One region of the Allokutzneria oryzae genome, then DNA from elsewhere that is predicted to be linked to it. Evidence: riboswitches for the same ligand, from Rfam matches in the RefSeq annotation. Region 1 holds a riboswitch; each other region holds the start of a gene.
The links. A riboswitch is a leader RNA that binds a small molecule or an ion and turns the genes downstream of it on or off. The one in region 1 is predicted to bind cobalamin.

Region 1 (4,320 bases):
CCCCACACGACCGTCGTCGCCGCTACAGCTGCTCGCGTACCTTCTTCGCGGCCGCGACGATGTGCCTCAGCGCGGGCTCGACCTCCGCGTAGCCGCGCGTCTTCAGGCCGCAGTCGGGGTTGACCCACAACCGCCGCGCCGCAACGGCGCGCACCGCGGCGGTCAGCATCTCCACGACCTCGTCCGCACTGGGAACGCGCGGCGAGTGGATGTCGTAGACGCCGGGCCCGACGCCCCTGCCGAAGCCGACGGCGCGCAGGTCCTCCAGCACCTCCATCTTCGAGCGCGCCGCCTCGATGGTGGTCACGTCGGCGTCCAGGCCATCGATCGCGGAGATCACGTCGCCGAACTCCGAGTAGCACAGGTGGGTGTGGACCTGCGTGCTGTCCGCAGCGCCCGCCGTGGACAGCCGGAAGGACTCCACCGCCCAGTCCAGGTACTCCTTGCGGTCCGCCTCGCGCAGCGGCAGCAGCTCGCGCAGCGCGGGCTCGTCGACCTGCACGACGCGGATACCCGCCGCTTCGAGGTCGCGGACCTCGTCCCGCAACGCCAGTGCGACCTGGCGCGCGGTGACCGCGAGCGGCTGGTCGTCGCGCACGAAGGACCACGCGAGGATCGTCGTCGGACCGGTCAGCATGCCCTTGACCGGGCTGTGCGACCGCGACTGCGCGTAGGAGGTCCACTCCACGGTCATCGGCTCCGGCCGGGACACGTCGCCGAAGAGGATCGGCGGGCGCACGCACCGCGAACCGTAGGACTGCACCCAGCCGAACTCCGTGGCGGCGAAGCCCTGGAGCAGCTCGGCGAAGTACTGCACCATGTCGTTGCGCTCGGGCTCGCCGTGCACCAGGACGTCGAGGCCGATGGACTCCTGGAGCCGGATCACCCGTTCGATCTCCGCGCGCATCAGGCGGCGGTACTCGTTCGGGCCGAGCCGCCCGGCGCGGAAGTCGGCGCGCGCCTTGCGGATCTCACCGGTCTGCGGGAACGAGCCGATCGTCGTGGTGGCCAGCGGGGGCAGGTTCAACCGCTCCTGCTGGGCCTTCGCGCGCGTCTCGTAGTCGGCGCGGCGGTAGTGCTCCGGGCGCAGCGCCTCCAGCCGCGCGCGCACCTGGTCGTTGCGGATGCTGCTGGTCGTCGCGCGCGAGCGCACCACAGCCGTGGCGGCGGCGAGCTCGTCGGCGACTCCGTCGGTGCCCTCGCGCAGCGCGCGGCCGAGCAGCACGACCTCGTCCAGCTTCTGCCTGGCGAAGGCCAGCCACGGCCGCACGACCGGGTCGAGGTTGGTCTCCGCCTCCACGTCGTAGGGCACGTGCAGCAGGGAGCACGAGGTGGAGACCTCGACGCGCTCGGCGGTGCCGAACAAGGTCGCGCAGCGTGCCAGTGCGGCGTTGAGGTCGGTGCGCCAGATGTTGCGGCCGTCAACGACACCGGCGACCACCGTCTTGTTCCGCAGCGCGGTCGCCGAGGCGACCCCGTCCACGCTGCCCGCGACCAGGTCGATCGCGATGGCCTCCACCGGTGTCCCGGCGAGCACGGGCAGGGCGGGGCCGAGGGTGCCGAAGTACGACGCGACCAGGATGCGCGGCCGGTTGGTGAGCTTGCCCAGCCGGTTGTAGGCGGCGGTGAGCGCGGCCAGCTCGGCGGAGTTGCGATCGGCGCAGAAGGCGGGCTCGTCGAGCTGGACCCACTGCACCCCGGCATCGGCCAACGAGGCCAGCAGCCGCTCGTAGGTGTCGAGAAGCCCGTCCAGCAGACTGAGCGGACCGAAGCCCTCCGGTGCGTCCTGGGCCGCCTTGGACAGCAGGAGGAAGGTGACCGGGCCGATCAGCACCGGCCGGGTGGTGACTCCGGCATCCAGGGCCTCGCGGTACTCCCGCAACGGCTTGTTGTCGGCGACGGAGAACGTGGTGTCCGGACCGAGCTCGGGCACCAGGTAGTGGTAGTTGGTGTCGAACCACTTGGTCATCTCCAGTGGCTGGATGGCGTCGTTGCCCCTGGCCATGGCGAAGTAGGTGTCCAGGTCGGACAGCCCGAGGGCGCGGTAGCGGTCGGGCACCGCTCCGACGGTGACCGCGGCGTCCAGCACCTGGTCGTAGTAGGAGAAGGTGTTGCCTGGGACCGAGTCGAGCCCGGCTCCGGCCAGCTCCGCCCAGGTCTTGGCGCGCAGGTCGGCGGCGACGGCCTCCAGCGCCTCCGCGGGGGCGCGACCCGCCCAGTAGTCCTCCAGCGCGCGCTTGAGCTCCCGCCGCGGACCGATCCGCGGGTAACCGAGCACAGTGGTGCCAAGAGGGGCGTCGGTGACGACGTCGTTCACAGCTCTCTCCTCGCGAGCTTGCTCTGACGAGTCCGACGACTCACGGAGCGCACGCGAGGACGGGCCCGGGCGGCACAGCACCCGGCACCGTCGTCCGCACAGGCCGCCCGCGAGGCCGTAGGACCCACGCGCACCGTCGGTGCGCGTGCCGGTGGCAGGTCTTCGGACTCACGGGCGTCTCCGGTGCGTGCACCGGCTGTCCTACTGGCCGTCGCTTCCCAGGTCCTGCCGGACCCAGTGCTCATGACGGCGGTCGTTCCCGTTCACCGCTGCGGGGCAGTCCCGGACTCGCACCGGGTTCCCTCTTGCCTCGGCCGCGTTCTCCGTGCGGAGCGCGCGGTCGAACCACCAGCGACGCCGACCCTAGCGGACGGGGCGGTCAACAGCGATGGATCATCAACCAGACAGTCCGAGCTCGTCCGCCCCGAGCCACGCGAAGCACCGCTCGACGTCGGCGCGGTCCACGTCCTCGATCCGGTCCGGGCTCCATAGCGGGTTGCGGTCCTTGTCGATGATCGCCGCCCGGATGCCCTCAACGAGGTCGTGGCCGGTCAGCAGCACGCACGCGATCCGGTACTCCAGGTCGAGGCACTCGCCGAGCCCGTCGAGCACCTTGGCGGTGCGCAGCGCCTTCAACGTGACCTTGACCGAGGTCGGCGACTTGTCCAGCAGCTCCTTGGCCGCCGCCTCCCCCGCGGGCTCGCCACTGGTCCGCAGGCGGCTGACGATCTCCTCGACGGTGTCGGCGGCGTAGCACGGGTCGATCCAGCGCCGCTCCTGCGCGAGCTGGCTCGCGGGCGGGGCCTCGGCGTGCGCGCGCACCACCGCGTCGAGGTCGTCGGCCTCCAGCAGGGCCTCGACCAGCTCGGGCAGCTTCGCGGCGGGCACGTAGTGGTCGGCGAGCCCGAAGTGGATCGCGTCCGCCGCGGTCAGCCGGGCGGCGGTGAGGGCGGCGTGCGTGCCGAGCTCACCCGGCGCGCGGGAGAGCAGGTAGGTGCCGCCGACGTCGGGCAGGAAGCCGATGCCGACCTCCGGCATGCACACGGTGGAGCGGTCGGTGACGACCCGCACGCTGCCGTGCGCGGAGACCCCGACGCCGCCGCCCATCACGATGCCGTCCATGAGGGCGACGTAGGGCTTGGGGAAGCGGGAGATGCGGTGGTTGAGCAGGTACTCCTCGCGCCAGAACGTCTTCGGCCCGTCCTGTCCGGCCTTGGCGTGCTCGTAGATGCCCCGGATGTCGCCACCCGCGCAGAGCCCGCGCTCCCCAGCCCCGTCGATGAGAATGGCGCGGACCGAGTCGTCGGCTTCCCACTCCGCGAGCGCCGCGTCCATCCGGCGGACCATCTCCGGGGTCAACGCGTTGAGCGCCCTCGGCCGGTTGAGCGTGATCCGGCCGAGCCCTCGTTCGGTCCGCAGCACTACGTCGTTCATGCGCCAACCCTATAGCCCGCGGACGCAGCCCCTACGCCGTCCGGCCGCTGCCGAACCGGTGCCGAAAGTCCTTGTTGCCTAGTGAACTTCGTCCCTGGGCTGGGCCGTTGACATTGTCCAGGCTGGGCGGGGTCTGCCTCGCCGACCACGAAGCCCCGGTGAGACCGCGTGCTCCGCACGGTCCGGGGTGACCGGGGCCCGGGGCGTCGGTGGCCCCCGTGACGTCGTCGCCGCACCGCGCGGGGTGCGGCCGGGTCGCCGCCGCCGAAAGGTCGGCCGGGTGCGCGCGGTGCGCCCGGCCGACCGCCCCGGGTGCACCACGCTCGCCGCCGCAGGCGGTCCACCACTGTCCACTATGGAGAGAGGATGAGCATGGATTCCCTTGCCGCGACTCGTCCGAGGTCGCTTGCCGAGACCGAGCGGCTGCTGCGCGGCCACGGCTCCGGCGGACATCTCATAGCGGAGCTGCTCGCCGAGGTGTTCACAAGATCACCTGGCACGGGCAGACAGCCCGGCGCCGACCTCGTGTTCAGCACCGAGACCTTCGTGGTCAGCCCGCGCTTCTTCCC
Region 2 (4,320 bases), on a different contig from region 1:
GCTGGACCTGCGGGCGGTGCGGGCCTTCGCCACCGTCGACGCGAAGTCCGGGGAGCAGGGCATCCTCGACGCCGTCGAGGACCACGGTTTCTGGCAGGACAGCTCGGCGGAGCTGCTGCACTACCCGGCGGGCACCCTCGCCGGGGTCGATGTGCCCAACCCGAGCGAGGCCCTGCGCGCCGAGGTCGGCACCCCCAGTGTGGCCGAGGCCGCCGCACTGCACGCCGCCGGCCAGCTGGCCGCTGGCGCCCCGGTCGAGCTGGTGGTGGCGAAGCTCAAGGGGGACAAGGCCACCGTGGCCGCCGCGCGGGTCCGGCCGCGCGGGCGGCTGGTCGTGGTGGAGGTAGGACCCGGCGCGGAGGACCTGCGGACCCCGCGCGCCGAGTCGGAGCTGCGCCGCGCCGCCGTCGTTGTCGGTCTCGAAGCCGACGTGGACCGCGTCCGGCACCTGCTGCGGCTGGGGACCGAGGTGCGGATCAGCGCGCCCGGCGACGAGCGGCAGCGCGCTGCCGAGGCGGTGCGGCTGGCGGAGGAGGGGCAGGCGGTCGCGCTGATCGGCTCCGGCGCGGTCACCGGTCCCGCGCTGGAGCAGGCCGACGAGCGGATCGAGGTCGCCGGGGTGCCCGGGGTGAGCACGGCGCTGGCGGCTGCCGCCGAGCTGGGGGCTCCGCTCGGTCACAACCACGCGGTGATCTGCCTGGCCGACCCGGCGACCCCGTGGCCGGTGACCGAGCAGCGGGTGCGCGCCGTGGCCGAGGCCGACCTCGTCGTCTGCCTCCAGGACAACGCCGAGTGGCGGCTGGGCGCCGCTCTCGACCTGCTCCGGCTGCACCGTCCGCCGAAGACCCCGGTCGGCGTCGCCGGGCCCGGTGTGCCCGCCACCGTGGCGACGATCACCACGTTCGACCCGGAGGCCGTTCCCGCCTCCGCCACGGTGATCGTGGGCAGCTCGCGGACCAGCGCGGTCGCCGGGCGAATGGTGACACTTCGCTGACCAATGCATTGATGCGCAAGCGGTAGCACGTTGTGATGAAAGGATGCTGCTCGCCCTTGCCGCACAACGGCATTCGGGTGTGCCATGGAAGTGCCCGTGTGACGAGGTAACACGTCCCAGGTGGGAGGTGGGAAATTGCGAGCACTGGCCTGGATGAAATCCGTGGCCCCGGCATTGTCGACCACCGGAGATCCTCCGTCACCGCTGGGTTGAGCGAGACGGCCCGGTCAACGAGTCGCAGGCCCGGTACTCCGGCTGAACCAACGACGCAGTACTGCTGAACGTGTGAGCGGGTATGCGGATCCTTGAGATACCACCCGCGAAAGAGACGACGAAGTGTACGGTCAGGTGGGGACCGTGAGCTCGTCGATTTCTGTGAGAGTTTCACGTTCGCCGACCCGCTTTGCCTGCCCCTCCCGCCGCCCGGGGCAGGCAAAGCCCATTTTCGCTCCTATTCCGTTTCCTTTCTCACTTCCGCCGCGCCCCCTGCCCCGCGCGGCCGCCCAAGATCACATCGGTGACACGGGCCGGGTTCAACCTCCATCAGCCGGATTGACGGGCGCCTCGTGCTGCCCCCACGATTCCTGCGCTGGTAGCGCAGGAACCCGGTGTGAGTCCGGGACGGTCCCGCCACTGTGACCGCTTCGACCTTCAGTCACGTCGAAGCCGGGAGTCAGGAACTCGTGCCAGCCGTGTGCCACGCCGTGGCACGCGCGCACACCCCTCGGGCGAGGCACCCAGGAGGTTCCTTTCATGACGTCCCTCGACGCCCAGGCGCAGGCTCCCAGCGGCGCGTGGACCGCGCAGGAACGACGCGGGCTCTTCGGCATCATCGGCGCGATCGTGCTGCTGCACGTCGCGGGCATCGGGCTCTACCTGGCTTACGCCGACCGGTTCCCCGGCTCCGGCATCCTCGCGTCGGCGGGCGCGATCGCCTACGTGCTCGGCGTCCGGCACGCCTTCGACGCCGACCACATCGCCGCCATCGACGACACCACGCGGCTGATGTTGTTGCGTGGCAAGCGTCCCATGGGGGTCGGCTTCTTCTTCGCGATGGGCCACTCCTCGGTCGTGCTGCTCCTCGCGGTGATCGTCTCGCTGGCCGCCGGCACCATCGCGGAGTCCGAAGTGGACGGTGTCAAGGAGATCACCGGAACTATCTCGATGGTCGTGGCGATCTCGTTCCTGCTGCTGGTCGCGGTCCTCAACGCCGGTGTGCTCAGGTCGCTCGGCGGGCTGTGGCGGAAGATGCGGCGCGGTCAGATGGCCGAGGCCGAGGTCGAGCGCGTGCTGATGAACCGCGGCGTGTTCAACCGGCTCCTCGGCGGCAGGCTGCGCGTGCTGATCCGCTCTTCGTGGCACATGTACCCGGTGGGCTTCCTGATGGGACTCGGACTGGAGACAGCCTCGGAGGTCACCCTGCTCGGGCTCACCGCCACCACCGCGACCGGTGGGCAGTTGCCGTTCGTCGCGGTGCTGAGCCTGCCGCTGATCTTCGCGGCGGGGATGAGCACGTTCGACACGCTGGACTCGCTCCTGATGACCCGCGCGTACTCGTGGTCCTACCGCAACCCGGTGCGGACGTTGTTCTACAACACCGTCACCACCGCGATCACCGTGCTGATCGCCGCGTTCGTCGTCATCGTCTACGTGTCGCAGCTGCTCGCGGAGAAGGCCGGGCTGACCTGGCTGGCCGCGATCGGCGACATCTCCGAGCAGTTCGAGGTCATGGGCTACGGCATCGCGGCGACCTTCCTGCTCGCGTGGGGCGGCGCGGTGCTGTGGTGGAAGGCCCGCGGCTACGAGGACCGGCACCCGGCGATCCCGGCGGGCGAGGAGTAATGGAGATGGTCACAGTCGCGGGCGAGGAGATGTGCTCGGCGGCGCGGATCGGCATGCTTAGCGGTCATGCAGGCTGAGCAGCACTATCTCGCCGGACTTGACCTCGCCGGGCGGCGGGTCGTCGTGGTCGGCGCGGGCACGGTCGCCCAGCGCCGGCTGCCGCGCCTGGTCGCCTCCGGTGCGGTCATCGAGGTCATCTCGCCGGAGGCGACCCCGGCAGTCGAGGCGATGGCGACCGCAGGGGAGTTCACCTGGACCCGCCGGACCTACGCCGACGGGGACCTCGACGGCGCCTGGTACGTGCTCGCGTGCACCGACGACACCGACGTGAACGCGGCGATCACCGCGGAGGCCGAACGCAACCGCGTGTTCTGCGTGCGCGCCGACGTCGCCCGGCTCGGTACGGCTGTGACCCCGGCGGTCGGCGAGCACGACGGGCTGCTGCTGGGAGTGCTGGCGGGCGGCGAGCACCGCCGCTCGGCCGCCGTGCGCAACGTCGTGCTGGACGCGCTGCGCGAGGGCGTGATCACCGATGTCGCCGAGCGGCAGCTGCCGGGCGTCGCGCTGGTCGGCGGTGGGCCGGGCGACCCGGAGCTGATCACGGTCCGGGGGCGGCGGCTGCTCGCCAGAGCGGACGTGGTGGTCGCCGACCGGCTGGCCCCGCGCGAGCTGCTGGAGGAGCTGCCGCCGAACGTGCTCGTCGTCGACGCGGCGAAGATCCCGTACGGCCGCGCCGCCAGCCAGGACGTGATCAACTCGACGCTGATCGAGCACGCGAAGGCGGGGAAGTTCGTGGTGCGCCTCAAGGGCGGCGACTCCTACGTCTTCGGCAGGGGCTTCGAGGAGCTGCTGGCCTGCGCCGAGGCCGGGGTCCCGGTCACGGTGGTGCCTGGCGTGACGAGCGCCTTCGCGGTGCCCGCTGTCGGCGGCGTTCCGGTGACCCACCGGGGGGTCGCGCACGAGGTCGTGGTCGTCTCCGGCCACGTCAGCCCGTCGGACGAACGGTCCCTTGTGGACTGGCCAGCGCTGGCGAAGCTGCGCGGAACCCTGGTGCTGATGATGGCGGTGGAGCGCGCCGACGCCTTCGCCACGACGCTGATCGAGCACGGCCGCGAACCGTCGACGCCGGTCGCGGTGGTCCAGGAGGGCACGACCCGTGCCCAGCGGGTGGTCCGCACGACGCTGGACAAGCTCGGCGCGACGGTGACGGCCGAAGCGATCCGCCCCCCGGCGATCATCGTCATCGGTGAGGTCGCCGGTCTGACCCCCTGACCCCGCGCCACCGCCGTCGCGGCGGTGGGAACTCGCGTTTTGTAGGCATAACGCGAGTTTCAGGGGCGTTTTCGCGCAAGATGCCTACAAAACGCGACAACCCCCCACCCGGATGGGCGAGGGGTTGTCGCGTTATGCCGGTGGGCTAGTGGGACGGCGTGTTGAAGCGCTTGCGGCCGCCCGTGCCCCGGTTCTGGCGGGTGGCGCGGTCG
Region 3 (4,320 bases), on a different contig from region 1:
CAGCGGCGCCAGGTCGCCGTCCACCGAGAACACCGAGTCGGTCACCACCAACGCCCGTTTGCGCGTGCGGCCGGCCAGCGCCGCGCGGAAGGCTTCGACGTCGCGGTGCGGCACCACGACGGTCTCCGCCCTCGACAGGCGCCCGCCGTCGATGAGCGAGGCGTGGTTGTACTCGTCGGTGACCAGGACCGTGCCCGGCCCGGACAGGGCCGCGATCACGCCGAGGTTGGCGGCGTAGCCCGTGGCGAAGACCAGAGCCGACGGGAAACCGCAGAACTCCGCGAGCTCGGACTCCAGCTCCGCGTGCAGGTCCGTGGTGCCGGTGACCAGGCGGGAGCCCGTCGAGCCCGCGCCCCACGCCAGCGCGGCCTCCGCCGCCGCCGTGGTGACCCTCGGGTCGCGGGTGAGGCCGAGGTAGTCGTTGCCCGCGAGGTCGAGCACCGTGGCCGTCTCGGGGCGGGGCCGCAGGGTCCGGGTCAGCCCGGCCTTCGCCCGTGCCGCCGCCCGGGTGTCCAGCCAGTCGAAGACTTCGCTTCCAGTGCGCAACGTCACGGTCCGCAGTCTCGCACTGCCCGGTTACGGTCGTGCCCGTGCGGGCGGCGGACGAGGTGACCAGCGGGCTTGACCTGTTCGACCCCGGATTCGTCGCCCGCCCCGACGAGCCCCTCGCGTCGCTGCGCGAGCACGCTCCGGTGCACCACGACCCGAGGACGGGGTTGTGGCTGGTCAGCAGGCACTCCGACATCCGAGCGGTGCTCGCCGCCCCGGAGACTTTCCATCCTGACAACGCTCTGACGGCCGTGACGCCGCTGCCGGTGCCGACGCTGCGCATGCTGGCGGGGGCGGGCTTCGCGCTGCCGCCGACCCTGGCCAACAACGGCACCGACAGCCACACCGGACTGCGTCGCGTGGTCGCCTCGTTCCTCACCCCGGCGCGGGTCCAGCACGCGATGGAGCTGACCAGCCGGCTCGCCGCCGACGGTGTCGAGCGGGCGCGGCAGGAGCTCGCGGAGAACGGGCAGTGCGATCTGGTCGAGCTGATCGCGCGGGACCTGCCGTGCCTGGTGCTGCTGCACCTGCTCGGCATCGGCGACGTGGACCTGCCGGTGCTCAAGGCGTGGAGCAAGGCGTCGCTGGAGCTGTTCTGGGGCAACCCCGATCCGCTGCGCCAGCGGGAGCTTGCCGAGCAGGCCGCCGAGTTCCACCAGTGGCTCGCCTGCCGGGTCAGGGCGGCGCGGCCGGGCCAGCCGGACCTGTTCGGCGCGCTGGCGGCGCACCGCAAGCCGTCTCGGCGCCCGCTGCGCGTCGCCGAGGCGGTCGGGGTCTGCTACTTCCTGTTGATCGCCGGGCAGGAGACCACGACGCAGCTGCTGAGCACGTTGCTGCGCCGCTGCGTCGAGCGCGAGGACCTCTGGCGCGGGCTGAGCGGCGGTGATGCCGGGCTCGCCGCCGACTGCGTCGAGGAGGTGCTGCGCCGCGAGCCGCCGGTGATCACGTGGCGGCGGGTGACCGGGGACGCGACCACGCTGGGCGGAGTGGAGCTGCCGGCGCGGGCGCAGCTGCTGCTGATGCTCGCGGGCAGCGGCTCCGACCCCGAGGTCTTCACCGAGCCGGAGAACCTGTGCCCCGGACGGCCGGGCGCGCGGCGGCACCTCGCCTTCGGCCACGGCAGGCACTTCTGCCTCGGCGCGGGGCTCGCGCGGGCGGAGGCGGCTGTGGTGCTCGACACCGTGGCGCGCGCACTGCCCGACCTCCGCCTCCTGGAGCCCGATCCCCCCATGCTCGGCCTCCTGTCCTTCCGCGCCCCCACCCGGCTGCTTGTCGGCCATTCGCGGGCTTATGGACGTGTTCAGGCGCGCTGAGCGGTCTATAAGCCCGCGAATGGCATCAGGAGGTTGCGCGGGCGTAGGTGCCGGAGCCGAAGACGATCTTGTTGTCGCGGAAGGTCAGGATCTCGCTGACCAGGTTGCCGCGCTCGTTGCGGTAGTTGATCACGATGGTGTCCAGGCCGAGGTACACGCCCTCGACGGTGAAGTGCAGGTCGGGCAGGAACTTCAGGCCGGTCGCCCAGTACTCCCGCAGCGCCGCCTTGCCGACCACGCGGCCGTCGCCGCCCAGCAGCCGCGCCGCGACCGGGGAGTGGAACACCACGTCGTCGGCGTAGTGCTCCAGGATCCGGTCGAGGTCGTGGGAGTTCCACCGCTGCTCCCAGTCGCGGGCGAATTCCTCGGCGAAGTTCATGTCCATGGCGCATACCTACCAGCGCGAAACCGGACTGTCGCGGCGGTTTCCCACGGTGTGTGATGATGCGGGGGAAGACGCAAGGGGAGCGCGAGGAAACCGGTGCGAGTCCGGTGCGGTCCCGCCACTGTGACCGGGGAGCGGACCCCAGCTGTGACCACGGCCGACCGGCCGGAAGGTCGGGGACACCGCCGCGATCCGGGAGCCAGGAGACTCACCCCCCTTGCCGGGCGCGCGGCCGCGCGTCCGACCCCTACCCGGGCGTGGACACCCGAGGAAGGAACAGCGCTGGTGACCGCTCGTTATCCGTTCTCCGCCGTTGTCGGGCACGAGGACCTGAGGCTGGGGCTGCTGCTCAACGCGGTGCACCCCGGCATTGGCGGGGTCCTGGTCCGCGGCGAGAAGGGCACGGCCAAGTCGACCATCGTGCGCGGGCTGGCGGCGCTGCTGCCCACCCTGGAGGCGGTCCGCGACTGCCGCTTCGCCTGCGACCCGCACCGGCCGGACCCCGGCTGCCCCGACGGCCCGCACCCCTCCGGCGCGCCCGCGACCACCAAGCCGTCCAGCCTGGTGGAGCTGCCCGTCGGCGCCACCGAGGACCGCCTGGTCGGCTCGCTGGACCTGGAGCGCGCGCTGACCGAGGGCGTTCGCGCATACCAGCCCGGCCTGCTCGCGGCCGCGCATCGCGGGGTGCTCTACGTCGACGAGGTCAACCTGCTGCACGACCACCTGGTGGACCTGCTGCTGGACGCCGCCGCGATGGGGCGCGCGCACGTCGAGCGCGACGGGGTCTCCGTCTCGCACGCCTCCTCCTTCCTGCTGGTGGGCACGATGAACCCGGAGGAGGGCGAGCTGCGGCCGCAGCTGCTCGACCGCTTCGGGCTGACCGTCCAGGTCAACGCCTCCCGCGATGTGGCAACGCGGACCGAGGTGGTGCGCCGCCGCCTCGCCTACGAAGCCGATCCCGCCGGTTTCGCGCAGCAGTGGGAGAAGGCCGACGCCGAGCTCGCGGAGAGCATCGTCGCCGCCCGTGCCGCGCTGCCCGGGATCGCGTTGCCGGACTCCGAGCTGCGCCGCATCGCCGCGGTGTGCGCGGCTTTCGAGGTGGACGGCATGCGAGCCGACCTCGTGGTCGCCCGCGCGGCGATCGCCCACGCCGCGTGGCGCGGAGGGGACGCCGTCACGGAGAACGACGTCGAGGTCGCGGTTCGGCTCGCGCTGCCGCACCGTCGGCGCCGCGATCCCTTCGACGAGCCGGGGCTGGACTCCGAGCAGCTGGAGCAGGCCCTCCGCGACGCCGCCGAGCACGCCGAAGAGCCCGAACCCCCGGAGGACGACGGGCCGGGCGGGGGTGGCGGGGCTCCGCGGAATGACTCGCAGCAAGCCGAAGCGCCGCAACAGCAGGAGCAGCCCGAGCAGGGGCAATCGGGCCAAGGAGGAGGGGAGCAGGCGCCTGCCAAGCCCGCGCCGCAGTTCCGCGCCCGCCTGCTCCAGGTGCCCGGTCTTGGCGAAGGCGCGCCTGGACGGCGTTCCCGCGCGCGCTCGTCCTCCGGCCGCGTGGTTCGAGCCTCCACTGTGGACGGACACGGCGTGCACCTGACCGCGACGGTCCAGGCCGCGGCGCCGCACCAGCACGCGCGCGGGCGCAGCGGCTCCGGCCTGGAGCTGCGCTCCGGCGATCTCCGCCGCGCGGTGCGCGAGGGGCGCGAGGGCAACCTCGTCCTCTTCGCGGTGGACGCCTCCGGCTCCATGGCGGCACGGGCGCGGATGTCGGCGGTGACCGGCGCGGTGCTGTCTCTGCTGCGCGATGCCTACCAACGGCGGGACAAGGTCGGCCTGATCACCTTCAGGGGCCGCGAAGCCGAGGTCGCGCTCCCGCCAACGTCCTCAGTGGACGCGGCGGCCACGCGGTTGCGGAACCTCCGCACCGGAGGGCGCACCCCGCTCGCCCACGGACTGCTCGCCGCACGCAAGCTCCTTGCCGCTGAACGACTTCGGGACCCGCGTCGGCGTCCGCTGCTGGTGCTCGTCACCGACGGCCGGGCCACCGTGCCCGCGAGCCAGGGCGGCGACGCGCTG

Region 2: another riboswitch for cobalamin. It lies ahead of ACFFQA_RS29900 (HoxN/HupN/NixA family nickel/cobalt transporter); the one in region 1 lies ahead of metE (5-methyltetrahydropteroyltriglutamate--homocysteine S-methyltransferase).
Region 3: another riboswitch for cobalamin. It lies ahead of ACFFQA_RS29865 (putative cobaltochelatase); the one in region 1 lies ahead of metE (5-methyltetrahydropteroyltriglutamate--homocysteine S-methyltransferase).

Annotation. Positions count from the first base shown of each region.
Region 1 is NZ_JBHLZU010000007.1:20,165-24,484, forward strand. It holds gene metE (5-methyltetrahydropteroyltriglutamate--homocysteine S-methyltransferase) at 23-2,317, opposite strand; cobalamin riboswitch at 2,454-2,683, opposite strand; gene ACFFQA_RS08700 (enoyl-CoA hydratase/isomerase family protein) at 2,714-3,751, opposite strand; gene hypE (hydrogenase expression/formation protein HypE) at 4,118-4,320, shown strand, end outside.
Region 2 is NZ_JBHLZU010000026.1:285,478-289,797, forward strand. It holds gene ACFFQA_RS29895 (cobalamin biosynthesis protein) at 1-994, shown strand, start outside; cobalamin riboswitch at 1,542-1,695, shown strand; gene ACFFQA_RS29900 (HoxN/HupN/NixA family nickel/cobalt transporter) at 1,748-2,836, shown strand; gene cobA (uroporphyrinogen-III C-methyltransferase) at 2,903-4,108, shown strand; gene ACFFQA_RS29910 (DEAD/DEAH box helicase) at 4,254-4,320, opposite strand, start outside.
Region 3 is NZ_JBHLZU010000026.1:274,721-279,040, forward strand. It holds gene ACFFQA_RS29850 (8-amino-7-oxononanoate synthase) at 1-552, opposite strand, end outside; gene ACFFQA_RS29855 (cytochrome P450) at 591-1,862, shown strand; gene ACFFQA_RS29860 (nuclear transport factor 2 family protein) at 1,888-2,247, opposite strand; cobalamin riboswitch at 2,335-2,456, shown strand; gene ACFFQA_RS29865 (putative cobaltochelatase) at 2,530-4,320, shown strand, end outside.